One region of the Actinoplanes sp. G11-F43 genome, then DNA from elsewhere that is predicted to be linked to it. Evidence: riboswitches for the same ligand, from Rfam matches in the RefSeq annotation. Region 1 holds a riboswitch; each other region holds the start of a gene.
What was found. Region 1 has a riboswitch for cyclic di-AMP ahead of ACQ0O7_RS03940 (transglycosylase family protein). Riboswitches for the same ligand answer to the same signal wherever they lie in the genome.
Positions count from the first base shown of each region.

Region 2: linked by a shared signal. The riboswitch ahead of ACQ0O7_RS08100 (coiled-coil domain-containing protein) and the one ahead of ACQ0O7_RS03940 (transglycosylase family protein) in region 1 are both predicted to bind cyclic di-AMP.
Region 3: linked by a shared signal. The riboswitch ahead of ACQ0O7_RS01390 (C40 family peptidase) and the one ahead of ACQ0O7_RS03940 (transglycosylase family protein) in region 1 are both predicted to bind cyclic di-AMP.

Region 1 is NZ_JBNZCE010000004.1:30,229-40,139, reverse strand. Features, by position in the region: gene ACQ0O7_RS03950 (ExeM/NucH family extracellular endonuclease) at 1-1,627, opposite strand, end outside; tRNA gene ACQ0O7_RS03945 (tRNA-Arg) at 2,026-2,101, shown strand; gene ACQ0O7_RS03940 (transglycosylase family protein) at 2,150-2,695, opposite strand; cyclic di-AMP (ydaO/yuaA leader) riboswitch at 2,696-2,869, opposite strand; gene ACQ0O7_RS03935 (saccharopine dehydrogenase family protein) at 3,016-4,242, shown strand; gene ACQ0O7_RS03930 (GNAT family N-acetyltransferase) at 4,335-4,940, shown strand; gene ACQ0O7_RS03925 (DNA glycosylase AlkZ-like family protein) at 4,955-6,049, shown strand; gene ACQ0O7_RS03920 (pectate lyase) at 6,105-7,400, opposite strand; gene ACQ0O7_RS03915 (rhamnogalacturonan lyase B N-terminal domain-containing protein) at 7,600-9,210, shown strand; gene ACQ0O7_RS03910 (DUF397 domain-containing protein) at 9,207-9,422, opposite strand; gene ACQ0O7_RS03905 (FG-GAP-like repeat-containing protein) at 9,647-9,911, shown strand, end outside.
Region 2 is NZ_JBNZCE010000006.1:156,656-166,566, forward strand. Features, by position in the region: gene ACQ0O7_RS08080 (ABC transporter ATP-binding protein) at 587-1,873, shown strand; gene ACQ0O7_RS08085 (ATP-binding protein) at 1,954-2,433, shown strand; gene ACQ0O7_RS08090 (beta-phosphoglucomutase family hydrolase) at 2,528-3,268, shown strand; gene ACQ0O7_RS08095 (glycoside hydrolase family 65 protein) at 3,320-5,683, shown strand; gene ACQ0O7_RS08100 (coiled-coil domain-containing protein) at 5,747-6,781, opposite strand; cyclic di-AMP (ydaO/yuaA leader) riboswitch at 6,786-6,918, opposite strand; cyclic di-AMP (ydaO/yuaA leader) riboswitch at 7,126-7,263, shown strand; gene ACQ0O7_RS08105 (coiled-coil domain-containing protein) at 7,262-8,302, shown strand; gene ACQ0O7_RS08110 (ABC transporter ATP-binding protein) at 8,331-9,101, opposite strand; gene ACQ0O7_RS08115 (ABC transporter permease) at 9,094-9,911, opposite strand, start outside.
Region 3 is NZ_JBNZCE010000002.1:112,873-122,783, forward strand. Features, by position in the region: gene ACQ0O7_RS01380 (type 1 glutamine amidotransferase) at 1-689, opposite strand, end outside; gene ACQ0O7_RS01385 (MurT ligase domain-containing protein) at 679-1,899, opposite strand; cyclic di-AMP (ydaO/yuaA leader) riboswitch at 2,268-2,460, shown strand; gene ACQ0O7_RS01390 (C40 family peptidase) at 2,500-3,285, shown strand; gene mraZ (division/cell wall cluster transcriptional repressor MraZ) at 3,866-4,297, shown strand; gene rsmH (16S rRNA (cytosine(1402)-N(4))-methyltransferase RsmH) at 4,444-5,580, shown strand; gene ACQ0O7_RS01405 (hypothetical protein) at 5,733-6,503, shown strand; gene ACQ0O7_RS01410 (penicillin-binding transpeptidase domain-containing protein) at 6,576-8,999, shown strand; gene ACQ0O7_RS01415 (UDP-N-acetylmuramoyl-L-alanyl-D-glutamate--2,6-diaminopimelate ligase) at 9,056-9,911, shown strand, end outside.

The DNA.
Region 1 (9,911 bases):
ACAGCACGTAGTCCCACACGCCCGCGCCGTCGACCGCGTTCAGCTCGCCGACCAGGGTCTTCAGCGCCAGCTGGGTCTCGACGGCCTCGAACCGGACCGAGTTCTCGATCTCCATCAGGGCGACCACGTCGGCGTCCAGGGCGCTGATCGCCGAGACGATCTTCGCTTCCTGCTTCTCCTTGGCCGCCTCGTTCGCCGCACCGCGCGCGTCGCCACCGAAGTGGACGAAGTAGTTCAGCACGTTGAAGCTGGCGACCTTGATGTCCCCGCCGACGTTGACCGGGGCGCTGGTCCGCGGGTTGGTCGCGGCGAACGTGGTGCCCGGGGCCGCCGGTTCGGCCGGCTGGAGGCGCCACTCGCTGAAACCGTAGGCCAGCACGCTCGGGCCGAACTTCTGGACCGAGTCACCGACCCGCAGCGGCTTGTCCTTGGCCATGTACGCCGGGGGCAGGCCGGCCTCGGCCAGGTTGGTGGTCCGGCCGTCGTCGACGAGGATCCGGCCGGCCTTGTTGGCGGCCTTGCGCTCCAGGGCGGCGGGGCTGCCGGGCCGGGCCACGTCGGTGGGGATCCGGGCCGGGGTGTCGCCGGCCGCGAGGACGACCTCGCCGTACCGGTTGGTGTTGTAGACCTCGGAGACCGTGAAGGTTCCGGCCGGGGCGACCAGCATGCCCTCGGCGGACTCCCGGGCCTCGTCGGACAGCGGCAGGGTCAGCGGGACCGGGGTGGGCAGGGTGGCGCCGGTGGCGCAGACCGCCACGTCGGCCTTCGCGCCGATGGTGATCTGGGTGAGCGAGTTGTACTCGCTGACCGTGCCGGCCACCTTGACCGTGTCACCGATGGCCACCGACGGGTGGTTGGCGGCGTTGTTGGTCAGGTAGACGAAGATCGCCTCGGAGGGGGTGCCCGCGGCGACCGGACGGTCCCCACCGCTGCCCGCCGTCTGGATGTAGATGCCGTTGTAGCCACCGGTGCGGTGGTCGGCGGTGACCACGCCCTCGACGGTGACCACCTGACCGGCCAGCGGCGTCGCCGAACCGGTGCCCTGCACCTGGGCGATCGTGTGGGTGACGGCGGTCTCGCAGCCGGCGCCGGGCTCGCCCGGCTCCTCCGGCTCCTCGGGGGTGGCCGGCGCGGTGTTGACCTTGCCGAAGCTGTTCGCCGCCGGCCCGGTCCACTTGCCGTCGATCTTCTGCAGTGAGTGGCCGGCCGGCGAGGAGCCGGTCTGGGCCACTCCGATGTCGACGCTGAGCCGGCCCGCGGCCGGGCCGTTCGTCGCGGTGAAGGTGCCCTCGTAGCTGATGAACTCGCTGACCGTGCCGTCCGGCTGCACCAGCGCGACGCCGTCCGGGTCACCGTTCTGCAGACCGTTGACCGGGTATTCGGTGACGACCACACCGGACGACGGGACCACACCGCTGAGCGTCGTGGTCGGGTTGTAGGTGACGCCGCCGGTCCCGTTGTAGAGGTAGATCTTCCAGCCACTCAGGTCATAGCCGACCGGGGCCTGGATCTCGATCGCCTCGCCGGTGTCGGCACCGGCGTTGTCGTAGTGGATCTCGCTGATGAACGGCACATCGGTGGCCGCGGAAACCGGGCCGGTGAGGCTGAGACCAAGCGCGGTCGCCATGACGGCAGCACCCAGCGCACGGAACCCGGCAGGGCTCGGTACGGGGATGGACCGTCCGGCGACACCCACGCTGCGTATGTAGGAACGCATCGAGGTGGACCCTCCGAACGAAGTAGATCCGCCGGAGCGTAGGTAGTTCGGGTGACGAAAGACAATCGGATAGGTAACGGAAAGGTCATGCCCTGCACATTGGAGTGAGGATTTTCCCGCCGTTCATTGTTCGCTTTTGTACGGTCGCCGAAATGTAGATCCACCGACACGCCCCGGAAAACTTCCCGCGCGGAATGGTATGCCGATGACGAAATCGGTCAACCGGCACGGATCGGCGGATCAGGCCACATCGAGTACGTCAACCTCCGGAGCCGAGCCGTCCTGGTACCCTCAGCACAGATCAGCATGGGCTCGTAGCTCAGTGGATAGAGCAACCGCCTCCTAAGCGGTAGGTCGCGCGTTCAAGTCGCGCCGGGCCCACCATGCGCGCACCGGCCGCCCCGCACTCGCGGAGCGGCCGGCCGGCTTCGCTCAGAGCTTCAGGCGCTGCCCCACCACCAGCCGGTGCGGGCTGCGCAGGGTGCCGGCGTTGGCCCGGTAGAGCGCCTTCCACCCACCCCGCACGTCGTACCGGTCGGCGATCCCGGCCAGGGTGTCGCCGCGGCGGACCACGTACGAGCCGTTCGAGGCCTTGCGGACGTGCGAGGTGCGCTTCTTGGCCCGGGAGGCGGGCTGGTAGCCGTGCCGGCGCCCGCAGGTCGGCCACGCGCCGATGCCCTGCCCGCGCAGCACCCGCTCGGCGATGCGGATCTGCTCCGACTTGCTGGCCCGGTTGGCGGTGCTGGCGTACCGGCCGCCGCCGTACGCCCGCCAGGTGCCATGGCTGAACTGCAGGCCGCCGTAGTAGCCGTTGCCGGTGTTGATGCGCCAGTTGCCACCGGATTCGCAGCGCGCGATCGCGTCCCAGTTGATGTCGGCGGGAACGGCCGAGGCCGGCCCGGACAGCACGGCGCTTCCGGCGACACACGCGATCGTCAGTCCGATGACGCGCTTCAACTGTGCACTTGTCTGAACCATGAGCTTTCTCCTCCACGCCTGCGAGGTCAGCTGTCGGGTTCGGGCAGAGGTGCCCGGCCGCGCGTGGCGGCTTCACCCCGAGGCGCCGTAGCGCCGAGGAACGTGTGGGTCCCCCGCTCCGTGCCTGTTTCGTGTAGATCCGCGACCGGCGGCAGGACTCGGCGTTACCGGTCGGCGGTGCCCGCGTGGTGCGGGCCGTCGCAATGGAGTTGTTGGTCACAAATTAGCTGCTTTGATCTTCCTTTGTGTGGATAACGTGCTGATCCCGGCGCGCCGCGCCGGGTACCCAACCCTCCACGGAGGGTGCACAATCGGCAGCCATGAGCGATCGACAGCGCGAGTTCGACGTGATCGTCTACGGTGCCTCGGGTTTCGTCGGAGCGCTGGTGGCGAAGCATCTGGCCGGCAGCGCCCCGGAGGGCACCCGGCTCGCGCTGGCCGGCCGGTCCGCGCAGCGACTGGAACGGCTCGGCCTGAAACTGCCCATCGTGGTCGCCGACGCGCACGACACCGGGGCCCTGACCACGATGGCCGCCCGGACCCGGGTGGTGGTGACCACCGTGGGGCCGTACGCGAAGTTCGGCCGGGCACTGGCCCGCGCCTGCGCCGAGACCGGCACCGACTACGTGGATCTGACCGGTGAGGTGCTGTTCGCCCGGGACAGCATCGACGACAACCATGAGACCGCCCGGCGCACCGGTGCACGGATCGTGCACTCCTGCGGCTTCGATTCGATCCCGTCCGATATCGGGGTGCACGTCCTGCATGAGCGGGTCCGCGCCGACGGCGCCGGCGAACTCACCGACACCACACTGGTCGTGACCAGCATGCGCGGCGGGATCAGCGGCGGCACCATCGACTCGATGCGGCACCAGATCGACGAGATGAAACGGGACCGGCGGCTGCGGCGGATCGGCGCCAGCCCGTACTCGCTGAGCCCCGACCGGGAGGCCGAACCCGACCTGGGCCGCCAGCCGGACATGCTCACCCTGCCCGGCTCCGCGGTGCACCCGACACTGCGCGGGCATCTGGCGCCGTTCGTGATGGCCTCCTACAACACCCGGGTGGTGCGCCGGAGCAACGCGCTGCGCGGGTGGGCGTACGGCCGCGGGTTCCGCTACCGCGAGGTGATGAGCGTCGGCACCTCCGCCGCCTCCCCGGTCCTCGCCCGGGCCACCAAGATCCTGATGACCGGCCTGGTCGTCGGCCTGACCGTGCCGCCGGTCCGGTTCGTGCTGGACCGGCTCCTGCCCGCCCCCGGCACCGGCCCGGACGAGGCCACCCGCCGCAATGGACACTTCACCGTGGACATCTTCGCCACCACCACGACCGGGGCGCGCTACCGCTCCCGGGTCCGGGCCGAAGGCGATCCCGGGTATGCCGCGACGGCTGTCATGCTCGGCGAATCCGCCCTGGCCCTGGCCCTGGACCGGGATCGTCTGCCGGAGTCCGACGGTGGGGTGCTGACCCCGGCCACCGGCATCGGCGACGCCCTCGTCGACCGGCTGCGCGCCGCCGGATTGGAGATCACCGCTGGTGAGGCCTAACCCGAAACGGCCGAAAGCGGTATCAAGGATCTGACCCGGATCGCATCGAAGACCACTAGCACTAAAGGTGCAATTACCGGCACGATTCAGGGGTGACCGTCAGCCCGCTGCCCTACCCGCTGAGGCTGACGGGGGACGGCATCGTCCTGCGCGAGTGGCGCTGGGAGGATCTCGACGATCTGGTGGCGCTGCTGGACGAGCCGGACATCGCCCGCTGGACACTGCGGCCGTCGCCGTTCGACGTGGAGGCCGGGCTGGCCTATCTGCGGCGTGCCCACCGGGGCCGGCTCGACGGCAGCCGGATCCAGCTCGCGATCACCACCGACGGCGGCCGGCCGCTCGGTGAGGTGCTGCTCTTCAACGTGCGGGCCGACGCCCACGAGGCCGAGCTGGGCTATCTGGTCGGCCTGCCCTTTCGCCGCCGCGGCCTGGCCTCGGCGGCACTCTCCCTGCTCACCGCGTTCGCGATGGACAACCTGCGGCTGCGCCGGCTGCTGCTGCGGATCGACCGGGGCAACACCGCGAGCACGTCGGTGGCCCGTCGCTGCGGGTACCGCCCGGCCGCCGAGCCGGCGATCCAGCAGACCGGGCCGTACGGTCCGGTGCACCTGGACACCTGGGAGTACGTGGAGGGGCGCGCCGACACCCGCGACGATCGCCGGAGGAACGTCGCCTCGCGGCGGTACGGTCGGCGGTGAGGGGGTGTCCGACCATGATCGAGGTGGATCGCGAGCGGGTGATGGCCTACCGGGTCGCCGCGCAGGGGCTGGCCGGACGCACCGGTGACCGGCCCGCCGACCTGCCGCTGCTCGACCTGGGTGTGCAGGAGTACACACCTGGCTCCCCCCACGTGGCCCTCGCCGCCCGGACCACCGCCGACGTCGGCGCCGACGACCGCCTGATCACCGTCTGGGCCGCCCGCGGCGCCCCGCACCTGCACCGGCGCGCCGACCTGCCGGCCCTGGTGGAGCAGCTGTGGCCGATCGGTGACGACGACGCGGCGGCCCGGATGCGGAGCGGGCAGATCCCGGACGCGCCCGCGCTGGGTGTCCGGGCGTTCACCGCGACCGCCGAGGCGTTCCGGGCCGTGGTCACCCGGCCCATTCCGCGCGGCGAGGCGAGCACGGAGGTGAGCCGGCGGGTTCCGGTCGAGGTGACGTACGACTGCGCGGCCTGCGCGGCCCGGCACGTGGCCGGCAACGTCTGGCAGCAGGCCGGCCTGGCCGGCGGGGTGGAGGTGATCTCCCGGGGCCGGGACGCGACGCTCGGCCCGATCCCCGGCGCGCCACCGATCCCGGCCGCGAACGCCGGCGCCGGCCGCCTGATCGAGACCTACCTGCGCTTCCTCGGCCCGGCCGGCCCGGGTGAGGTGGCGAAGTATCTGGGCACCACCGCCACGGTGCTCAAACGGGTGTGGCCGGCCGATCTGGCCGAGGTGCGGGTGGACGGCCGGCGGGCCTGGCTGCCGGCCGGTGCCACCGGTCTGCTGGAGTCGGCGCCGCGACCGGCCGGGGTGCGTTTCCTCCCGGCGATGGATCCGCTGCTCCAGGCCCGTGACCGGGACCTGCTGGTGCCCGCCAAGGACCGGCAGAAGCAGGTGTGGCGGATCCTCGGCAACCCGGGCGTGCTGCTGCTGGACGGCGAGATCGCCGGGGTGTGGCGGGCCGCCCTGAAGAGGGAACGGGTTGATCTGACCGTCTCTCCGTTCGCCCCGCTGACGCCCGCGCGGATCGGCGCGGTCGAGGCGGAGGCCGGCACGGTCGCCCGGGCCCGGGGTGTCACCGAGGCGACCGTCACGATCGAGTGAGGGAGGGCCGTGGCTCGCGCGCCACAGCCCTCCCTCTCTCACCCCGGAGTGAAGCTCACTTGAAGGTGATCGACGAGGTCGAGTACTTGCAGAAGGTCCCGTCCGGGCCGGTGCCGACCTTGGTCGGCTCCTTGCCGGTGTTGTTGCCGGTGAACCGGACGCAGATGTCCAGGCTCTTCTTGCCGACCACGGTGATCGCCGAGAGGGTGGCGGTGTCGCCGAAGTTCTGGTTGATGCCGACCAGGCTGCCGGCCGGGGCGGTGGCCACCACGTTCTGCACCACCACCGCACGCTTGTGCTGGGTGGAGCAGTTGCCGCACGAGCGGTAGAGCTTGCCGAAGTCGGCGACCTGGAAGTTCTTGATGGTCAGCGTGCCGCCGCCGTTGTGCTGGAACACCTTGTCGTCGGCGCTGCGGGCGCCACCGCCGTCCACGATGTACTTCGCCGACGCGCCGCCCTTGAAGGTGGCCGCGTCCTCACCCACGTTCTCCCACCACACGTTCTGCAACGTGCAGGAGCCGGAACAGTGGATGCCGTCGGCGGCCGGGGCACCGAGGATGACGTTCTTCAGCACCGCACCGTCGGCCAGCTTGAACAGCGGGTCCTGACCCTCGTCCTGACCGCTGCCGCCCAGGGCGCCGCTGCCGACGTACCGGACGTTCTTGCCGTCGAGCGTGCCGGAGACCGGGATCGTCGAGCTGACCGGCTTGGTGCTGGTGGCGGACGGCCACGCGGCGGTCGGAGTGCTCGGGGTGGCCGGGGTGGCCGGGGTGGTGGTGCCGCCACCGGACGACGCGCCGACCTTGACGAGCTGCCACTGCTGGCTGTTCGCGCTGGTGCTGCCGGTCGAGGTGACCGCGGCCGCGCCGTCGGCGGTGGAGGAGCCGGTGATGTTCAGGACCTTGCTGCTGTTCCGGTTGATCAGCCGGACGTACCCGCTGCTGATGTCCTGCACGGTCCACTGCTGGCTGGTGGCGTTCTTGTCGCCGGTCGACTGCACGACCGCGGCGCCGTCGGACTTGGAGGCGCTCCGCACGTTGACGACCTTGCCGCTGTGCTTGGCCTGGAGGCGATAGAAGCCGCTGCCCATGTCCAGGAATTTGAACTGCTGCCAGGCGCCGTTGTTGACGGCCCACTGGGTGACCTTGGCGCCGTCGGCGGTCGACTGGGTGAAGACCTCCAGCGCCTTGCCGCTGTTGCGGTTCTTCAGCACGTAGAACGCGCTGGTGTCGATCGTCGCGGCGTTGGCCTGCTGGGTCACCACGACCGCGCCGACACCGAGGCCCATGGTGACGACGCCGGTCAGGACGCCGGCCCGCCAGCGCCGCAGCAGGGAAGGTTTCTCGGACATTGCGGATCCTCTCCACGGACCCGGGCACAGCGATGCCCGGATGGGGAAACCGTCGAAATGGTGGAAGTCGAAGCGCCGTCAATCTAGGAGCGCCCGGAAATCGGAGTCAACGCCGCGGACGATTTCTGAGAAGAGGGCAACCTTTGTGCGCCGCCGGACCACCTACCCGACGTCAGCAACAGCTCTCCTAGGTGGTCACATGTCGCGTAAACGTCGTCAAGCCCTCGCTGCCGGCCTCGCCTCGGCCGCGGTTCTCGCCGGTGCCGGACTGCTCGGTGTCGGTCAGCCCTGGGCCAACGCCGCCGCGAATGTCAGCTTCGACACCGGCACCGGCCTGGCGTTCACGATCAACGGCGGCAACGGCAACGTGACGTCGCTGAAGCACAACGGCACCGAGTTGGCCGCCGCCGGATTCGCCGCCGGCCAGTTCCAGTCCGGCTGGTCGTCGGCGGCCGTGACCGGCAAGACCTTCAACAACGGCAGTTCGATCCTGGTGAGCGTGGCGAACACGTCGATCGGCGTGACCCAGTACTACTTCGCCCGCAAGAACGACAACACCCTCTACATGGCCACGAACATCACCAAGGCGCTGAATCCCGGCGAGGCCCGTTTCATCGCCCGGCTGAAGCCGTCACTGCTGACCACCTCTCCGGCCGGAGCGAAGACCGGCGGGTTCGGCACCACCGTCGAGGGCTCGGACGTCTTCGCGAACGCGGCCGGCCGGACCGCGTCGAAGTTCTACAGCTCGCAGCGGCTGATCACCCAGCAGCCGTTCGGCGCCAGTGGCACCGGGCACGGGGCGTTCATCCTGCCCGCTTACACCGACATGACCTCGGGCGGCCCGTTCTTCCGGGACATCGAGGTCAACGACACCGGTGGCGCTGTCAACATCACGCACTACATGTTCAGCGGACACCAGCAGACCGAGGCGCTGCGGCTGGGCCTGCACGGCCCGTACGCCCTCGCTCTCACCGACGGCTCCGCGCCGACCGCACGCAGCATGGACTTCCTGGCGTCGTTCATCCCGGGGATGCTCTCCGACGCGCAGCGCGGCGGCGTCAGCGGCACCGCCACCGGCAGCTGGAACGGCCTGCGGGCCACCGTCGCGCTGGCCGGCCCGACCGGGCAGTACTGGGGCCAGGTGAAAGCCGGGAAGTTCGTGATCGGGCACATCAAACCCGGGACCTACACCGCCACTCTGTACGCCGGGGAGCTGGCCGTCGGCACCCGGTCGGTGACCGTGCCGGCGGGCGCCACCACGGCCCTGGCCATCTCCGGGAGCGTCCCGGCCGCGGGCACCCTGTTCCAGCTCGGCACGTTCGACGGCACCCCGGCCGGCTTCCTGAACGCCGACCGGATCGAGACGATGCACCCGTCCGACGCGCGCATGTCGCCGTGGAAGGCGAGCTCCTACAGCGTGGCGAACGGGGCCGCGAAGTTCCCGATGGCCGCGTTCAAGGCGGTCAACTCACCGATGGCGCTCGGTTTCACCCTGGCGTCGGTGCCCGCGAACGGCGTCAAGCTGCGCATCGCCACCACCTCCACCTTCGCCGGTGGCCGTCCCGCGGTCAGCATCGGAAACTACTCGTCGCCCGCGTCGGCCTCCCCCACTCCGGTGAACCTGAACTCCCGCAACGTCACCCGGGGCACGTGGCGGGGCCTCAACACCACCTACACCTACACGATCCCGGCGAGCGCCTTGAAGACCGGCGCGAACACCCTGTCCGTCTCGGTGGTCAGCGGCAGCAGCGGTGCGACGTTCCTGAGCCCGAACTTCATCTTCGACGCCCTGGCCCTGGACCCGGCCTAGAGATCGAACTCGCCGTCGCCGACACCACCGGTGAAGGCGTCCCACTCGGCCCGGGTGAAGAAGAGGACCGTGTCCGGGTCGCTGGAGTTGCGCATGGCCACACCGCCGTCGGGTAACCGGGAGATCTCCACGTGTTCCATTCCGGCCCCGCCGGCGCGCAGCCACTCCGCGGTCCCGGCGTCGAACGTGTCCGCATAGGACTTCTCTGACATCCTGCCCACCTCCTGCCCCACAAGATAGACGGCCCGACCGGGCCGGGAGCAGGCCGCGATCAGGCGACAGGCAGGTGTAAACCACCCGGTTCAGGACGATCCGATCCCGGTACGTCGTGACGCAGACGGATCGTCGCTGAATCGTGATCCGCCGGTGGCCCCGAGAGGCACATCGGTAGATGCGTCGATGCGTAATCTGCGCTCCTACGCTTCGAGGAGCACCCATGAGCAACACGCGAACCGTGATCGCCACGGCGATCGCCGCCACCACGATCCTGATGACCACCGGCGGGTCCGCCAGCGCCGCGCCGACCACCACGGAGACCGTCCGCGACGGCATCCGGCTGCTGTCCGAACGCACCCCGGTCACCGTGAAGGCGGCCAAGGGCAAGGGCCCCACCAGAGCCGACTTCGACGGTGACGGCCGCGACGACGTCGCCGTCTTCAGCTACGCCGGGGTGGCCGTCACCTACTCGTCCACCGCGTACC
Region 2 (9,911 bases), on a different contig from region 1:
CCACGCGTGCCGCCTAACGGTGCGAAACGCACCGCAAGTAACCACACGGCGTAACCCGAGGTCGTGCGTGGCCCGTCGCGGTGCGAATCGGACCGTAAGTTGGCACGTGGGGTGGCCCGGGGTCGTGCGTGGCTCGTTGTGGTGTGGATCGGACCGTAAGTTGGCACGCGGGGTGGCCCGGGGTCGTGCGTGGCCCGTTGCGGTGCGAAACGCGCCGTAAGTTGGCACGCGGGGTGGCCCGGGGTCGTGCGTGGCTCGTTGTGGTGTGGATCGGACCGTAAGTTGGCACGCGGTGCGGGGCGCATTTGCCCGGCGGCCGCGTTTTGGTCGGGTGGGGCGCCGTTCTCGCGTGGTCGAAGCGTGCATTTGTGGCTGCTTTTGTGGGGCTGTGGGGCGTACATCCGAATGGTTGTTATGTGCACGTTCACAGCCGTGACCTGCGTGTTCACGAACCGGTAATCGAATGATCACTATGTGCAAATGGCACTTTCGCCCGATGGCGAAGCATTGACGCCCCTCGCAGAGTTAGGGCCCGATCGCGGACCGTCGTGGGTTTCGGGATCGCACTCGATGCGGGAGGTTGACGGTGTCCACCGTCGCGCTCAAAGACGTCACCAAGATCTGGCCGGACGGCACCTACGCCGTCGACAACGTCAGCCTGGAGGTGCGGGACGGCGAGTTCATGGTCCTGCTCGGGCCCTCGGGATGTGGCAAGTCGACGGTGCTGCGGATGATCGCCGGGCTGGAGGATCCCACGCGAGGGGACATCCTCCTCAACGGTGAGCCGGTGCTGGAGCTGCCGCCGCGGGACCGCAGTATCGCCATGGTGTTTCAGGATTTCGCGCTCTATCCGCACATGACCGTCGCGGAGAACATCGGTTTCCCGCTCAAGCTGTCCGGTGTGGAGCCGGCGCCGCGGCAGGACCGGGTGGGCACGATCGCCGGCGCGCTGGGCATCGGCGAGGTGCTGGGGCGGCGTCCCGGCCAGTTGTCCGGCGGGCAGCGGCAGCGGGTGGCGATGGGCCGGGCGATGGTGCGCCGGCCGGGGATCTTCCTGATGGACGAGCCGCTGTCCAATCTCGACAGCGGGCTGCGTGCCGAGCTGCGCGCGGAGATCACCGGGATGACCCGGGAGCTGGGCGTGACGACCATGTATGTGACGCACGACCAGTCCGAGGCGCTGACCATGGCGGACCGGGTGGCGATCATGCGCCGGGGCGTGCTGCAGGACCTGGGTACGCCGACCGAGGTGTACCGCCGCCCGGCCACGCTCTACGTCGCGGCGTTCCTCGGCTCGCCGAAGATGAATCTGCTGGAGGCCGCGGTCTACGTGCACCTCGATCAGTACATCGCGCTGAAGTTCGGTGAGCAGGCCCTCTACATGCCGTGGAACGACCCGCGGGCACGGGCGGTGGCCCGCTACCACGGCGAGCGGATCGTGGTCGGGATCCGGGCCGAGGCGCTCACCCCGGTCACCCCGGACACTCAGGGCCCGGTCTTCCAGGGGCGGATCCGCTACCTGGAGCACCACGGGCACGAGTCGCTGGCGTATCTCGACATCGGCGCCACCGCGATCGTGGTGGACGAGACGGGTTCGCCCGCGGTCTCCCCGGACGCCGGCGGCGGTGGTGCCTTCAAACGTGCGCTGCAGCGACTTTCCCGTTCGAATTCCGGCCCGGATTCGACCCCGGGGGGACAGCCGGACCTGTTGAACGATCCCGGCCGGCACCACCGCAAGCCGGCCGAGCTGTCCGTCCGGCTGGCTCCGTACCCGCAGGTTTCACCTGGTCATCCGCTTGCGGTGGCGGTTCGGCTGGATGCCCTGCACTTTTTCGACGAGCGCGGCGACCGCATCGACGTGGGGTGGCGCTGATGAACGAGTCACGCCACTTCCGGGCGCGTTCCAGTACGCCTGCTGCCACCGAACGGCCACAGCGCGTAGGCTGCACCACGGTGGAGGACAGGACCGGCCGAAGCGTGCGCTCGGCTCTCGACGGGGAGCCGAGGATCGATGCCGCCCCGCCACGGGTGTGGCCGGTGTTGCTGGACCGCGCGTTCGGCCCGGACGACATCACCGTCCTGCGGCACGAGTCGACCCGGGTGATGGTGGCCGCGGGTCTCGGCGGGGATCGCCTGGACGGCTTCGTGCTGGCCGTCAACGAGGTGATCACCAACGTGGTGCTGCACGCGGGTGGTGAGGGCCGGATCGTTCTCAAGATCGAGGGCGGTTCGGTGTGGTGCGTGGTCACCGATTCCGGCCCGGGCATCCCGGGCGCCTATCTGGACGGCCCGCACACGCCCGAGGCGTTCGAGGTCGGGGGACGCGGTCTGTGGCTGGCGCACCAGTTGTGCGACGAGGTCACCACGGCCACCGGCCCGATCGGGACCTCGATCGGACTGCGGATCGGCATGGACGCGGTTCGCGCTTCTTAGTGAAACACCTGGTTGAACGTGTTGTGAAACGTCCTGGAAATGTGAAGGTGCCCTTCAGGTCTCGCCGCTGAACGTCTCCGGCTACATTGGGCGCGTGCTCGGACTTCCTTCACAGGTGACCGCTTGCCTCTTCGATCTCGACGGCGTGCTGACACAGACCGCGCTCGTCCACGGTGCCGCATGGAAACAGACGTTCGATTCATTCCTGGAATCATGGGCCGAACGGCATGATCAGGAATTCGTGCCATTCGATTCCGGAGCCGACTATCACCGATATGTCGACGGCCGGCAGCGCGCCGACGGCGTGCGGACCTTCCTCGCCTCCCGCGGCATCATCCTGCCCGAGGGCGAGCCCGACGACGCTCCCGACCGGGAGACCGTCAACGGGGTGGGCAACCGGAAGAACATCCTGGTGCTGCAGAAGATCAAAGAGGGCGCCGTCGAGGTCTATCCCGGATCCGTCGAGTACCTGAAGGCGGTCAAGGCGGCCGGTCTGCGCCGGGCTGTCGTGTCGGCGAGCGCCAACTGCAAGGACGTCCTGGAGGCGGCGGGCATCGCCGACCTCCTGGAAGCCCGGGTGGACGGGGTCGTCGCGCGGGAGCGGGGCCTGCCCGGCAAGCCGGCTCCGGACACCTTCCTGCTGGGTGCGAAACTGCTCGGCATCGATCCGGCGAACTGCGCCGTGTTCGAGGACGCACAGGCCGGTGTGGCCGCCGGGCGCGCGGGCGGGTTCGGCATCGTGATCGGGGTGGACCGGGTGGGCCAGGCCGACGCGCTGCGCGAACACGGTGCCGACGTGGTCGTCACCGACCTGTCCGAACTCCTCCAGCCGTAGATCCGTCTTCCATCTGTAAAGACCTCCTGATCAGTTACGAGAGGCACGACCGTGATCCGTGAACGGGCTTATCCCGTCGACCCATGGCACATCCGGGAGACCCGGCTCGACCTGGACCTGCTGGCCCAGTCCGAATCGGTGTTCGCTCTCTCGAACGGGCACATCGGGATACGCGGAAACCTGGACGAGGGCGAGCCGCACGGCCTGCCCGGGAGCTACCTGAACTCGTTCTACGAGCTGCGGCCGCTGCCGCACGCCGAGGGCGGGTACGGGTTCCCGGAGTCCGGCCAGACCATGGTGAACGTCACGAACGCCAAGCTCATGCGCCTGCTGGTGAACGACGAGCCGTTCGACGTCCGGTACGGCGAGCTGCGCTCCCACGAGCGCTGCCTGGACCTGCGCAAGGGCGTCCTGGAACGGGTCGTCGAGTGGGTGTCGCCGTCCGGGCAGGGCGTGCGGGTGCGCACCATCCGCCTGGTCTCCTTCACCCAGCGCGCCGTGGTGGCCTTCCTCTACGAGGTGGAGCCGCTGGACACCGCGGCCCGGCTGATCCTGCAGTCCGAGCTGGTGGCCAACGAGCAGCTGCCGCCGATGAGCAAGGACCCGCGGGTGGCCGCGGTGCTGGACCGGCCGCTGCAGGCCGAGGAGATGCTGGAGCAGCGCACCGGCGGCATCCTGGTGCACAAGACCAAGGCCAGCGATCTGCGGATGGCCGCGGCGATGGAGCACCTGGTGGAGACGCCGGGCCGGCACGCCATCACCACCGAGGGCCACCCGGACTGGCTGCGCACCACGGTGGCCTGCCGGCTGGAGCCCGGCCAGACGCTGCGGGTGGTCAAGCTGGCCGCCTACGGCTGGTCCAGCATGCGCTCGCTGCCGGCCCTGCGCGACCAGGTCGGCGCGGCTCTGGCCAGCGCCCGGCTGGACGGCTGGGACGGCCTGGTCCAGCAGCAGGAGGACTACCTGGACGCGTTCTGGGACCACTCCGACGTCAAGGTCGAGGGTGACCCGGAGGTCCAGCAGGCGGTCCGCTTCGGCCTCTTCCACACGTTGCAGGCCGGCGCCCGGGCCGAGCAGCGCCCGATCGGCTCCAAGGGCCTGACCGGACCGGGGTACGACGGCCACACCTTCTGGGACGCCGAGACCTTCGTGCTGCCCGCCCTGACCTACACCCAGCCGTCCGCGGCGGCCGACGTGCTGCGCTGGCGGCACTCGACCCTGGACCTGGCCCGGGAGCGGGCGCAGACGCTCGGTCTGCAGGGCGCGGCGTTCCCGTGGCGGACCATCCGCGGTCAGGAGTGCTCCGGGTACTGGCCGGCCGGCACCGCGGGCTTCCACATCGCCGCCGACATCGCCGACGCGGTCCGCCGGTACGTGCAGGCCACCGGCGACTACGACTTCGAGCGTGAGGTCGGCCTGGAGCTGCTGGTGGAGACCGCGCGGCTGTGGCGTTCGCTGGGGCACCACGACCGGCACGGGCGCTTCCACATCGACGGTGTCACCGGTCCGGACGAGTACACCGCCATCGTGAACGACAACATCTACACCAACCTGATGGCGCAGCAGAACCTGATGACCGCGGTCGAGGCCTGCAAGCGGCATCCGGACCTGGCCCGCAAGCTGGGTGTGGACGACGAGGAGACGGCGTCGTGGCGGGACGCGGCGGCTGCCGTGCACCTGCCGTACGACAAGGAACTGGGTGTGCACCAGCAGTGCGAGGGCTTCACCCGGCTGCAGGAGTGGGACTTCGAGAACACCCCGCCGGAGGGGTACCCGCTGCTGCTCAACTACCCGTACTTCGACCTGTACCGCAAGCAGGTCATCAAGCAGGCCGACATCGTGATGGCGATGTACATCCGGGGTGACGCGTTCACGCCGGAGGAGAAGGTGCGCAACTTCGCCTACTACGACGCCCGGACCGTCCGGGACTCGTCGCTGTCCGCCTGCATCCAGGCCGTCCTGGCGGCCGAGACCGGGCACCTGGAGCTGGCCCACGACTATCTGGGCGAGGCCGCCCTGATGGACCTGCACGACCTGCACCAGAACGCGCGGGACGGCGTGCACGTGGCGTCGCTGGCCGGCACCTGGATCTCGCTGGTCGCCGGGCTGGGCGGCATGCGGGACTTCAACGGCCAGCTCAGCTTCGCGCCGCGGCTGCCCAGCCGGATCAACAACCTGGAGTTCTCGCTGCTCTGGCGGGAGCTGCGGCTGCGGGTGAGCGTCACTGCGGACGAGGTGACCTACTCGCTGCGCAACGGTGGCGGGCAGGCCCGGCTGACCCTGCTGCACCACGGTAAGGAGATCGAGGTCACCCAGGTCCGCCCGGTGACCATGCCGATCCCCGCCGCGGTGCCGGCCGGCCCGGCGCCGGTCCAGCCGCACGGCCGGGCCCCGGTCCGCCGCGCGGTGCACTGACCGACCACAAGGAAAACGCCCCCGCTCTCGTGGAAGAGGGCGGGGGCGCTTTTCTACGTGTCGTTACAGCATGGAGACGTGTACGTGGTCGGTGTGATCACTGACACCGTGGTACGCCTTCCAGCCCGACGCCGGGAACCAGATCTGCTTGTACCAGATCACGTAGTAGATCCCGAGTGCGTCGGCGTTCCGTACCAGGAACGCGGTGAGGTTGTTGCCGTACTTCATCTCCTTGGTGCTGTCCGCCGAGGAGAATCCGCTCTTCTGCAACGACCAGTCACAGGCCCGGCCCTTGGGGTGCTCGAACGGCCCGCCGGTGCGGAAGCACCCGACGAACATGTCGAAGCCGGCCTTCTTGGTCTCTTTGTACATGTTCAGCGTGCGCTTGGTGATGCAACCGCTGGTGGTGGGGTCCTTCTCGGTGCATCCCTCGGCGGAGAAGCCCCCGCTGGAGTTGCGCGGCGCGGCCTTCGCCTTGTCCGACTTGGCGTCCACCAGGCCCTGGTTGACGGTCTGGTTGATGCCGGTGCTGGCGCCGACCAGGTCGAGCTGCTTCTCGGCCGATTCCTTCTGCTTCGCCAGGACGTCGAGCTGCTGCTTCTCGTTCTTGAGTTCGGCGTCGAGAGCCGCCTTCTTGCTGGTGACCTCTTCGATCACCGCGTTGAGCTCGCTCAGCTTCTTGTCGTGCAGCGTGTTGATCTCCTCGAGCGAGACCGCCTTGCTCAGGAAGTCGTCCGAGGAGCTGCTGTCCAGCAGGAAGGTGACGGTGCTCAGGTTGCCGGTCAGGTACTGCTGACGGGCGATCGAGTTGACCTCGGGGATCAGCACGTCCCGGCGGGACTCGGCCGCCTTGATCTCGCCGGCCAGCTTCTTCTGGTTCTTGGTGGAGGCGGCCACGGCCGCCTTCGCGGAGACGAAACGCCGGTTGGTCGACTCCATCAGGCTCGACATGAGCCCGTCCGACTTCGTCTCCGAAGACGGCGCCGGGTTCTCGTCACCGGGTTCCGCGGACGCGGGCGAGGCCGGTGCCAGGAGCATCGCGGCGGTCACCAGCGGTGCCAGGGCAAGTATCAGCCACCGGCGGGGACTTGCTGTCATCAACAGTTCCTTCCGTGACTCCGCCGACCGAGTTAGCTGACGGGTTCGGGACGGAAGCAATCCCTACCGCAACTGCGGATACACCCCAGTGACCTGGTTCCCCGGTTCGTCTCGCGACGATTGGGCGGTGGCCTGCCGGCAACTCGGGGGCGGTGCCGTCCTGGCAGGACCGGCGGCCAGTTTACCCGAGATATCGCCATGGATCAGGCCCCGGTGAGGGCCAATGCCGTTACTGTCCACTGACTATCCGTAATTGCTGTCACGGCGTGTATCGGGGCAAATGCAACGCGTACCAGAACTGTCGATACTTGGATCGAGTGGGTATGGTCGTGGCGGTTCCCGCGCGGGAACCGCCGCCTAATCGTCATCAATGACGAGCCGGGGATCCATTTGTTCTCCGGGGTGAATCCGCGCACAGCGGTAGGGATTTCCTTCGTCCCGAACCCGTCAGCTAACCCGGTCGGCGGCCGACGGAAGGAAATGCCTGTGCAGCAGAACACTGCGCGGCGATTAGCGGCATTGATGGCGCTGCTCGTCGCCGCGTGCGGACTGGCCTACGCCCCCACGGCGGCCTCCGCGGCCCCCATCCTCACCGCCCCCGGCGACTCCGGAGACGACGGCGAGGGCGGCTCCAAGTCCCTCATCGAGCAGCTCGAGAAGGCCTCCAGCGGCTACGTCAAGGCCCAGAAGAAGCTCAAGGCCTCCAAGGAGCAGCAGGTCAAGCTGGCCGCCGAGATCAAGCGGCTGGACGCCGAGGTGGGCCCCAAGCAGAAGACCCTCGACCTGCTGGCGACCCAGGCCTACACGGCCGGCCGCGCCGGGCCGATGGCCACCCTGCTCGGCTCCGACTCGGCCGAGGGCTTCCTCGGGCGGGCCGAGACCCTGGCGCTGGTGGCGACCGACCAGAACCGGGCGATCCAGGACATCAAGACCACCCTGGACACCCAGCAGAAGGCCAAGACGGCTCTCGACGTCACCATCAAGGACCAGAGCAAGCAGGTCACCGTGATGGCGAAGCAGAAGCAGAACGCCGAGGCCGCGCTGAAGAAGGCGAACCAGGGCGCCGCGGCGGGCAGTTCCTCCGACGGCGGTGGCAGTGCCTCCGCCCAGCCGGCTCCCGGCAATCTCGGGTCGGGTTGCACCGAGACCGACCCGACCGGCACCGGCGGCTGCCTCACCCCGCGCACCCTGCACGCGCTGAAGCAGGCCAAGTCCGCCGGGTTCACCCGATTCACCAAGTGCTGGCGCACCCAGAACAGCGGTGAGCACCCCAAGGGCCGGGCCTGTGACTTCTCCTCCGAGAAGGGCACCTTCGGCGGCGACGCCACCGGTGCGGACAAGCGCTATGGCGACAACCTGGCGAACTACTTCATCAACAACGCCGGCAAGCTCGATGTGCTCTACGTGATCTGGTACCGCCGGATCTGGCTACCGAGCAGTGGCTGGCGGGCCTACAGCGGGGCGGGCGGCGACCCGTCCAGCGACCACACCAACCACGTGCATCTGTCGATCGACGGCTGACCGCACGCGCCGGCGGCTACGAGGCCTATCACCTGCGGGTGTAGGCCTCGTACTCTTTCATCACGTCGGCGGTCGGGCCGTCGGCGCGGATCGTGCCGGCCTCCAGCCAGATGCACCTGTCGCAGGTGTCCCGGATCGACTGTTCGCTGTGGCTGACCAGGAACACCGTGCCCGCCTGGCCGCGCAGCTCACGGACCCGCTGCTCGCTGCGCTTGCGGAATTTGGCGTCGCCGGTGGCCAGCGCCTCGTCGATCAGCAGCACGTCGTGCTGCTTCGCGGCGGCGATGGAGAACCGCAGCCGGGCGCCCATGCCGGAGGAGTAGGTCCGCATCGGCAGCGACGAGAAGTCGCCCTTGTCGTTGATGCCGGAGAAGTCGATGATCTCCTGCTTCTTCGCCGCCACCTCGGCCGGCGACATGCCCATCGCCAGGCAGCCCAGCTCCACGTTGCGGTCGCCGGGCAGCTCGTTCATCAGGGCCGCGTTGACACCGAGCAGCGACGGCTGGCCGGACGCGTAGATCGCGCCCTTGGAGACCGGCAGCAGCCCGGCCACCGCGCGCAGCAGCGTCGACTTGCCGGAGCCGTTGGTGCCGATCAGGCCGATCGCCTCGCCCTTGTAGGCGATGAAGCTCACACCCTTGACCGCGTGCACCTCGCGGATGTTGCCGGCCTTCGCTCCGGTCACCAGCCGCTTGAAACTGGCCAGCGGGCTGGAGTTCGGGGCGGCGCCCTGCTGGACGCGGTAGATGATGTGGGCGTTGTCCGCGATGACGGTGGGGGTGCGCTCGCTGTCAGCCACGGCCGTAGCCCTTCTCTCCACGCCAGAAGTACACGTAACCACCGAGGCCGACGATCAGGCTCCAGATGGCCGCCTGGATCCACAGCACGGTGGGGGGATTGGCCAGCTCGACGTTCTCCAGCAGCGCGTGGCGGGCCAGCTCGATGAAGATGAGCAGCGGGTTCGCCTCGACCACCTGGAGCTGCCAGCCGCTCAGCACGTTCTGGAACATGGTGACCGGGTAGAGCACGGCCGACCCGTACAGCCAGAACCGCATGATGAACGGGATCAGCTGCTTGACGTCGCGGACCTTCGAGCCGTAGCGGGCCATGAACATGCCCAACCCGACGTTGAAGAACGACTGGAGCAGGATCACCGGCAGGAGCAGCAGCCACTTGACGGTGATCGGCTCGCCGGTGGCCAGCACGATCACCATCAGGACCACCGCCGCGACCAGGAAGTTCCTGATCTCCACCAGCGCCGCGGAGAGCGGCAGGCTGGCCCGGGGGAAGTGCAGCGCCCGGATCATGCCCAGGTTGCCGGTGATCGCGTTCGTCCCGGTCTGGACCACCGACTGGGTGAACTGGAAGACGAAGACACCGATGCAGAGGTACGCGATGAAGTTGTCCATCGACCGGTGTGTGTTCAGCACCAGGCCGAAGATCACGAAGTAGACGGCCGCGTTGATGACCGGGGTGAGCACCTGCCACACCGCGCCGAGCTTGGTGTTGCCCAGTGAGGACGTCATCTTGGCGCTGGCGTGTGCCTGGATGAAGTGCCGGTAGGACAAGAGCTGCCGGGTGTACTCCGGAAGGCTGGGCAGCCGACCGG
Region 3 (9,911 bases), on a different contig from region 1:
CTCTCGTTGCGGAGTTTCTCGCTCCACGTGTCGTCGAGCGGCGTGAGCCTATCCGCGCCGGTGGACCATTTCAGGAGCAGATCGGCGATGGCTGGGTTGCGGGCCAGCGCCGGGCCGTGCGAATACGTCCCGAGGATCTTGCCGGCCCAGGCGCCCTCGGTCTGACCGTCGTTGCCGATGCCCGCGGTGACCCGGGCCAGCGGTGCGGCGTGCTGGCCGACGTGGGTGCGGCCGCCGTGGTTCTCAAAACCGGTCAGCGCCGGCAGCCCCAGCCGGGGGTCGATGTCGCCGCGCAGCTCGCCCACCGCCCGGGTCTCACCCCGGTCCGAGTGGACGTCGAGCAGGCCCAGCCCGGCGCACTTCGCCCCCTTGGCGAAGAACGAGTGACCGAGCAACTGGTAACCCGCGCAGATCGACAATACCGCGGCGCCCTGGTGGACCGCCTGGTGCAGACCGCCGTCGGCGAGCAGGCGCTGGGCGGCCAGCGCCTGCGGGCCGTCCTCGCCACCGCCGATCAGGTAGATGTCGGCCGAGTTGGGCATCCGCTGATCCGAGCGGACCTCGTAGGTCTCCACCGGGATGCCCCGGGCCGCCGCCCGGGCGGCCAGGATCAGCAGGTTGCCGCGGTCGCCGTAGGTCGAGAGCAGATCGGGGTAGATCCACACGATCCGCAGGGCCTCAGTTGACACGGTCCAACTCCGCTCGGATGTCCTGGAACGCCGTGTAGTTGGCGATCACTTCGAGACGGCCGGGCGGCACGGACCGGAGCGCCTCGTCGAAAGTCTGTACGTGCCGGAACTGCACCTGGTTCACCTGGAGGCGGACGGCCAGGTCGTACGCCCGGTCCCCGGTGATCAGCACCGGCCGGTCGCGCAGCGGGGAGAAGTCGACGTCCCAGAGCCACGACGTGTCCAGCCCGTCGGGGTCCCGGGCGTTGATCGAGAGCAGTGTCGGCGCCTGGTCGGCCATGTCGAAGGCCTCCAGCCAGCTCGCCGGGTTCTTCGCCAGCAGCAGCCGGATGTTGCGGCCGTCCTTGTCCACCTGGGCGTAGCGCCCGGCGATCGACGCCACCCCGGCGAGCGGGCGCAGCGCCTCGATCGGGCGGACCCCGAACTCGGCGGCGACGGCCAGCGCGGTGGCCGCGTTGCCCACGTTGACCCGGCCGGGCAGCTGCAGCTTGACCAGGTGCCAGTCACCGCGCGGGTCGATCACACCCTCGTCCTCGACCACCCACTGCGGGCGCGGCCGGCGCAGCGGGCAGCCGGTGCACCACCAGTCGCCCTGGGCGCGCTCGATCGGGTGGCCGCTCTCCGGGCAGACGAACGAGTCGTCCAGCCAGCGCTGGCCGGCGCTGAACCAGGTGGCCTGCGGGCTGCCGCTGGCCGCCCACACCACCAGCGGGTCGTCGCAGTTGGCGACCACCTTGATCTCCGGGTGGGAGGCGAGCTTGGTCTTCCACATCTGCGCCATCATCGCCACCTCCTTCGCCCGGTCCAGCTGGTCGCGGGAGAGGTTGAGCAGCGCCACCACCTTGGGCTTGGTCTGGTCGATGACCTGGGCCAGGTAGTGCTCGTCCACCTCCAGCACGGCGAACGGGGTGTGCCCCTCCTTGGCCAGCGCCGAGGTGTGGCCGGTCGGCATGTTGGCGCCGTAACCGTTGGTGGCGACCCGGCCGAGGACCCCGACGGCGGCCGCGGTGAAGCGGGTCGTGGTGGTCTTGCCGTTGGTGCCGGAGACCAGCGCGACGGCGCGTCCGGCCGCGAGGTGGGCGAGCAGGTCGGGGTCGATCTTGAGGCCGATCCAGCCACCGATCACCGAACCGTCGCCGCGGCCCGCGGCCCTGGAGAGCGCCGCAGCGGTCTTCGACACCGAGGTCGCGACCTTGGCGATGAGAGGCATTCCGTCCGTCACGCCAGCGAGGGTACCGGACTCGAAGGTTACGTCGCGTTGCCAGACCATCAAGATCACGGCCTATTCGGAGTTTTCCCCGGTCCGGGCTTTTCGGACGTGGTGCTCAACTAATTGTGTGTTCTGATTCACCCGTAACCTTCGACTGCTTGTAGTGAACCGATCACTTTGCGTCGCGGCATTTGTTTTCCGGAGCTTACAAATTGGACATGAGCTTTTGTGTCGATTACCTAGGGTGATCGTCCTCATGCTGACGATCATGGGCCGAGTCGGGTACCAAGGATCAGCCGGCAGCACACCGCCGCCGGCCGCACCGGATCGGTTCACGCCGAGCCCTGCCCCGGGCCGGACGGTGCGACACAGCAAGCAAGCCGACAACCAAGGCAATCGGGGGCAGGGACGGGGGACCCATTCGCGGTCTCTCCCCGCGACTCGCTTCACGGCGAGCCGCACCCAGGGAGAAACCTTGGGGTGAAGCCGCCCACCCGCGGCCGGGCAAGCCCTTCCGCCCGAACCCGACAGCTAACCTCGCAGGCGTGCCGGAGGGAAATCTCTACCGTGCACGAACACAGTTCGAGCCGTCGCCGCCGCATGCCCGCATTCGGCCCCGGCACCGTCGCACTGTCTCTGGGTCTCTGCCTCTGTGCCGGCCAGTTGATCGCCGCCTCGCCCGCCGCGGCCGCGTCGACCACCGCCGTCACCCCGGTCGCCGCCTCGTCGGCCGCCGCGAAGGTCACCCCCAAGCTGGCCGCCACGACCAGCACCCGGAACCTCAAATGGGGTTCCACCCTCAAGGTCACCGCCAAGGTGATCGACCCGGCCACCGGCAAGGTCGCCAAGGGCACCGTCCGTCTCCAGGGCTACAGCAACGGCGCGTGGCGCAACCTGGACAGCGGCAAGGTCGGCAGCAAAGCGGTCACGCTGACGGCCAAGCCCAAGAGCACCCTCTACGTCCGGACCGTCTTCACCGGCTCCGGGTACAACCAGAAGGTGACCTCCAAGGTCAAGGTCAAGGTCGTCGCCAGTGGCGCCAAGATCCTCGCCGAGGCCAAGAAGCACAAGGGCGCGCTCTACAAGTACGGCGCGTCCGGCCCGAAGCGCTTCGACTGCTCCGGCTTCACCAAGTACGTGTACAAGAAGGCCGCCGGCAAGAAGCTGCCGCACAAGGCCAACTCGCAGCAGAAGTACGGCAAGTCGGTCGCCAAGAAGAACAAGAAGGTCGGCGACCTGATCATCTTCCGTAACGGCTCGTACGGCTACCACGCCGGTATCTATGCCGGCAACGGATACATGTACGACTCGCCGAGCACCGGCAAGCGCGTCGGCAAGCACAAGATCTGGAGCAAGAACTACGTCGTGAAGCGGCTGGTCGCCTGACCGTCGCGCAGCGGCACGTAGTTGAGCACTGTCGCGCAGCGTCTCTAGTGGGGACTGTCGCGCAGCGTCTCTAGTGGGGACTGTCGCGCAGCGTCTCTAGTAAGTAAGGAATAGCAACGCCTTCTGTGGGGCGTGACCCGGGCGCGGGTCACGCCCCACAGGCATGTCCGGGGGCTGCTTCAACACCCCGATCGGGTACGCGCCCCGAGGGTCCTGTCTCGACCCTCCGGCACTCCACTTTCCTCCCCGGGGTCGCTCCACTTTCCTCCACCCGAGCGTGGGCCCGGACTTTTCCGGGGGACAAGTCGGGGGATTTGCGACCTGGAGCGCTCGATGTCGGAAACTGGACGGAGTGGATCATGGTCCGGGCCCCCATTCCCCTCCACCGCCGTTGAGCTGCGACAACGTCTGCGAAAACGGCTCGGGAGTGGACGCGTTCGGGTTGCAGGTGGAGGGAAGTGGAGTAGAGTGGAGCGCAGTGGCAGGGCGGAGGAGCGACGCCGGACCTGCCGGCCCGAGTTGACACGGCGGTCCACTCCCTCCGCGATGGAGCGGTCGCCACGGCAAAGGGTGGGGGCCGATGTTCCTCGGCACGCACACTCCGCGCCTCGACGAGAAGGGCCGGCTGATCCTTCCGGCTAAGTTCCGTGATGAGCTGGCGGGAGGTGTCGTGATCACGAAGGGGCAGGAGCGCTGTCTTTACGTGTTCCCGATGCCGGAGTTCCAGCGCATCGCCGGTCAGCTACGTGAGGCTCCGGTCACCAACAAGGCCGCTCGGGCTTATAGCCGGGTGTTCTTCGCGAGTGCCCACGATGAAGTGCCCGACAAGCAGGGCCGGGTGACGATTCCGGTCCATTTGCGGGAGTATGCCAGTCTTGGTCGCGATCTAGTGGTGATCGGTGCGAGCACCCGGGTCGAGATCTGGGACAAGCAGTCCTGGGACGACTACCTCTCGGCGAGCGAGGAAGACTTCGCCGACATCGAGGAGGGGGTGCTGCCCGGCGGACTGTAGGGCGTGGCACTCGGTGGGCCGTCGGTTCGGCCCGGAAGCCACTCTCGCCGTACCTCGAGATCTCCAGCCGCTCCCGCTCCTGGCGCCTCTTCCCCGGCGCCAGGCGCGTGTCCGGGCCGGTTCGCCGGCGCGGGTCATGAGAGCGGATGGGGATCTGGCGGTACGGACGGGCGACCGGGCCGGACAGCAACATGGAACAGACGAGTGAGACGCGAGCCGGTACGGCATGGGGGTTTGACATGGGGGAGCCGCGAGGCACACACGTGCCGGTGCTGCTCGAGCGCTGCTTGGAACTGCTCGATCCCGCCCTCAGGCTGCCGGGTGCCGTCCACGTCGACTTCACGCTGGGTCTGGGCGGGCACGCCGAGGCGGTTCTGCAGCGGTACCCGGATGTCGTCCTGATCGGACTGGACCGGGACACCGAGGCGCTGGAGCACGCACGGCACCGGCTGATCCGGTTCGGTGACCGGGCGCACCTGATGCACGCCGTCTACGACGAGCTGCCGCGGGTCCTCGCCGAGCTGGACGTTCCGGCGATCCACAGCGGCCTGTTCGATCTCGGGGTGTCGTCGTTGCAGCTGGACGAGGCGGACCGGGGTTTCGCGTACGCGCAGGACGCTCCGTTGGACATGCGGATGGACCAGTCCCGCGGCGTGACGGCCGAGGAGATCGTCAACTCGTACGAACCGGGTGATCTTGTTCGCGTTTTGCGGCAGTACGGCGAGGAGAAGTTCGCCTCGCGGATCGTCCAGTCGATCGTGCGGGAGCGGGCGAAGGGGCGGATCACCTCCACGGCACGACTGGCCGAGCTGGTGAAGGACGCCATCCCAGCCGCCGCGCGGCGAACGGGTGGAAATCCCGCCAAACGCACCTTCCAGGCACTACGCATTGAGGTCAACGCCGAGCTGGACGCCCTGGAAGGGGCTGTTCCGGCGGCTTTGGACGTGTTGGCACCGCACGGGCGACTTGTGGTGATGAGTTATCAATCGTTGGAGGACAGGATCGTCAAACGCGCGCTCACCGCGAGGGCGCGCAGCACCGGGCCGATCGACCTTCCGGTCGAGCTGCCCGGCAGCGGTCCCAGCCTCAAGCTCCTGACCAGGAGCTCGGAGCTGCCCAGCGAGGCCGAGGTGGCCGCCAATCCGAGGGCGGCCTCGGTGAAGTTGCGCGCGGTGGAACGGATCGACGAGCAGGAGCAGGTGAGGAATTCGGACAGGGCGTTCGGAGCCGGCCGCGAGCGGCCCCGGACGACCGGGCGTCCCCGGCGGGGGAAGCCCGAGTAGCACCGAGTTCCCAACGCATGGGGGACCACGGCGGTTACGCCTCGGGGGCGAACAGAAGAGGGGGAGGGAAGAGCATGAGCGAGCGATCCGAAGCGTCGCGGTCGGGGGGCCGTACGCAGACGCGCGGTACGGCCGGGGGGCCGCAGCGCCGGGTGAGCCGCGATGCCGACACCGGGACCGGTGCGCGGGCGGCGCGCCGATCCGAGGGGGCCGACACGCGCCGGTCAGGGATCCGGGGCGGGGCGGGCCGGGAGACGGTCGCACCCGTCGACGGCGCCACCGCGCTCTCCATCGAGGTGACCGGCGACGCCGCACCGGCTCCACAGGCCCGGCCCCGCCTCTGGGTGGCGCCACCACTGCCGATCCGGGCACCCCGCGCCACCTTCGCCGCCGCGATCATCGCCGTCGTCCTGATCGGGGTCGTCGGCATCCTGCTGGTCAACACCAAGACCATGGAGCAGTCGTTCCGGCTGAACGCCCTCCGCGAGGAGAAGGCCGTCCTCGACAAGCAGCAGCAGGAACTGCAGCGGCAGCTGGTCGAGGCCTCCGGGCCGGGCAACCTGACCGCCGCGGCCCGCCGGCTGGGCCTGGTCCCGGCCGAGGACCCGGCGGTCCTCTGGCTGCCGGACGGCACCGTCGTCGGCCCGCTCAACCCGGCCAAGGGCCGGACCTCCCCGACCACCCGGGACGGCCTGGGTGAGAAGGCCGCCGACGGCGGGACCACCGCGGGTGGCGGCGACTCAGCCACGGCGGGTGGCGGCGACGCGGCCAAAGCCGGTGGCGGCGACCCGGCCACGGCGGGTGGCGGCGACGCGGCCACCGCCGGTGCCGGCGACGGGAACGCCGCCGGGGAGAAGACCCCCGGTGCGGTCGGTGCGGAGCCGGGCACGATCGTCGGGGAACTCACCCCGGCGCAACGGTAGGCCATCGTGTCGCCGCGAGACGACGAGACACCGCGCCGGGGGAATCAGCCCCGGCGCGGTTCGTCACGTGACCTGACCGGAGACGAGCCGGGCGACGGCCGTGAGGTCCGCCGGGGCCGCACCAGCATCGGCGACGCGCGGGCCTACACGCCGCGCGGGCGGACCGTGGCCGAGCGCGGCCGGGTGCCCCGTGACTCCGGCCGCAACGCCGACCCGTTCCGGCCCGCGCTGCAGGTGCTCGACGGTGGCGACGGCGCCCCGCGCGCCACCCGGGGCCGGGGCCGGGCCACCGAACAGCCTCCGGCCCAGCGCGACAGCGAGCAGCCACGCGCCCGGAGCCGCGCCAAGGAGACCGACGAGCCGCGTACCCGTGGGCGGGCCAAGGACAGCGACGAGCCGCGTACCCGTGGCCGGGCCAAGGACACCGGGGAACCACGCGGCCGTGGTAAGGCCCGGGAGACCGCGGAACCGCGGAGCCGCTCGACGGCGCGGGACCGGGAGGACGGCCGTACCCGGGACAGCCTTGCCCGGGACAGCCTTGCCCGGGACAGCCGCGCCCGGGAGAGCCGGCCGAACCGGGAGACCAGGGAACGGCGCGACGATCGGGAGCGGCGCTCCGGCCGGCGCGAGCGCCCCGAGTCCCCGAGTGGTGGCCGCCGGGTCACCGACCGGGGGCGGGGCCCCTCCCCGCGTACGGCGAAGGAGAGAAGGCCGGTCCCCGCCGAACCGCCGAAACTCGCCAACAGCAACCGTCGCCTGCGTCTGGGCACGGTCTTGGCGCTCTCGCTCTTCGTCACCATCGGTGTGCGCCTGGTGGTGCTGCAGGTGGCGACCTCCCCGGCCGAGGCGGCGAGCCTGATCGAACTGCGGGAGAAGCGGCTGAGCAGCGTGACGCTCCCGGCGCCGCGCGGCAGCATTCTGGACCGCAACGGCAACGTGCTGGCGCACAGCGTCGAGGCGCGGTATGTCTACGTCGACCCGGAGAACCTGGAACTGCAGAAGGACATCCCCGGTACGGCCGCCAAGCTCGCGCCGCTGCTCGGGGTGGCCCAGTCCGAGCTGGTCGCGGACATGCAGCGGACCAAGCTGGTGGAGGGCTGGCTGAAGTTCCGCTACCTGGCCCGCGGTGTGAACGTGGCGGTCGCCGACAAGATCGACGCGTTGAAGCTGCCCGGCATCTACACGCACCTGGACGAGCGCCGGGACGTGCCCGGCCGGGACCTGGCGTCGAACCTGATCGGTTTCACCGGCGCCGGTGACGAGCAGCGCGGTCTGGAGGGGCTGGAAGCACGGTACGACGACCTGCTGCACGGCACCGACGGCAAGCGGGTGTTCGAGGTCGGCGCCGGCAAGGGCCTGTCCAACAAGCCGATCCCGGGCGGGTTCCAGCAGGACACCGCGGCCCGGCCGGGCAGTTCCCTGCAGCTCACCATCGACCAGGACATCCAGTACGAGGTCCAGCGGGTGCTGGACGCCGAGGCCAAGAAGCGCAGCGCGACGATCGCCGGCGCGGTGGTGCTGGACGTGCGGACCGGTGAGGTGCTGGCGCAGGCGAGCTATCCGTCGTACAACGCGGCGAACTGGCAGAAGGTGAAGTCCTCGGACCGCATCGACGTGCCGTCCAGCGTGGTCACCGATCCGGGATCCACGCACAAGGCGTTCATCTTCGGGGCGGCCCTGCAGGAGGGGCTGACCCAGCCGGACGAGCTGATCACCATCGGCCGGGGGATCAAGAAGGGGGACACCACCTTCACCGACACCCACCCGCAGGACAACGGCACCCGGATGACCCTGCCGGGGCTGCTCGCCTACTCGTCCAACGTGGGCACGATCCTGCTCGCCGACCGGCTCGGCAAGGAGAAGGTCTACCAGTACCAGCAGAAGTTCGGGCTGGGCCAGGCGACCGGGGAGGGCATGCCCGGGGAGGCGTCCGGTCAGTTGCTCAAGCCGGAGGACTGGAGTGGATCGTCGCACGGGTCGGTGCCGATCGGCCACAGTGTCGCGGCCACGCTGATCCAGATGGCCGCCGGGTACGGCGCGATCGCCAACGACGGCGTCTACATCCAGCCACACCTGATCAAGGCCACCATCTCCGGCGAGGACGGCGAGGTCACCCCGGCCACCGCGCCGCGTACGCACAAGGTGCTGGATCCCGAGGTGGCCGCCCAGCTGCGCCTGATGATGGAGGCGGTGATCGACGTCAAGGACGGCACCGGCAAGGCCGCCGCGGTGAACGGCTACCGGGTGGCGGGCAAGACCGGCACCGGTGACCTGCTCATCGAGGGGCAGTACACCAGCCACGACGCCGGTTCGTTCGTCGGGATGGCGCCGGCCGAGGACCCGCGGTTCGTGATCGCGGTGACGATGGACACCAGCAAGGGCGGCGGCGGTGTGGTGGCGGCTCCGGCGTTCAGCGAGATGATGTCGTACACCCTTCGTCATAACCATGTGCCACCGTCCGGTAGCACGCCGCCTACCTTCAAGATCAAGGAATGACACCTGCCGCATGGCGTTGACAGCAAGCTCCCAGAGACGGGGTAGGGTCTGACGCCGTGTCCGGCATTCCACGTCCCGAGACCGTGGAGCCGTGCCTGGTGGCGCGGCTCGCGGTGCTGTTACCGGCAGATCTGACCGGCGGTGACGTCCCGGTCACCGGTGTCACTCACAGCAGCCGAGAGGTTCGCCCGGGTGACCTCTACGCCGCCCTGCCCGGTGCGAACCGGCACGGCGCCGAGTTCATCGCGGACGCCGCCCGCTCCGGTGCGGTGGCCGTCCTGACCGATCCGGCCGGGCGCGACCGCGCGCTCGACGCCGGGCTGCCCGTCCTGGTGGTGAACGACCCACGGGCGGTGCTCGGTGCGGCGGCGGCGGCCGTCTACGGCGAGCCGTCCCGGCGGCTCACCATGATCGGCATCACCGGCACGGCCGGGAAGACCTCCACGTCGTATCTGGTCGAAGCCGGCCTGCGGGCCGCCGGCCGGGTCACCGGCCTGGTCGGCACGGTGGAGACGCGGCTCGGTGACCTGGTGGTCAAGAGCGTGCGCACCACCCCCGAGGCCACCGACCTGCAGGCCATCCTCGCCGCCGGGGTGGAGCGCGGCGTCCAGGCCGTGGTGATGGAGGTGTCCAGCCACGCGCTGGTGATGGGCCGGGCCGACGGCATCCGGTTCGCGGCCGGCGGCTACACCAACTTCGGCCAGGACCACCTGGACTTCCACCCCACCTCGGAGGACTACTTCGAGGCCAAGGCCCGGCTCTTCGACGGCCGGTCCGCGGTGGAGGTGCTGAACTTCGACGACCCGGCGCTCCGTCCCCTGTTCCGGGAGGGCACGGTGTCCTACTCGGCCGCCGGCGCACCGGACGCCACCTGGTGGGCCGCCGACATCCGGCCGTCCGATTTCGGTCAGC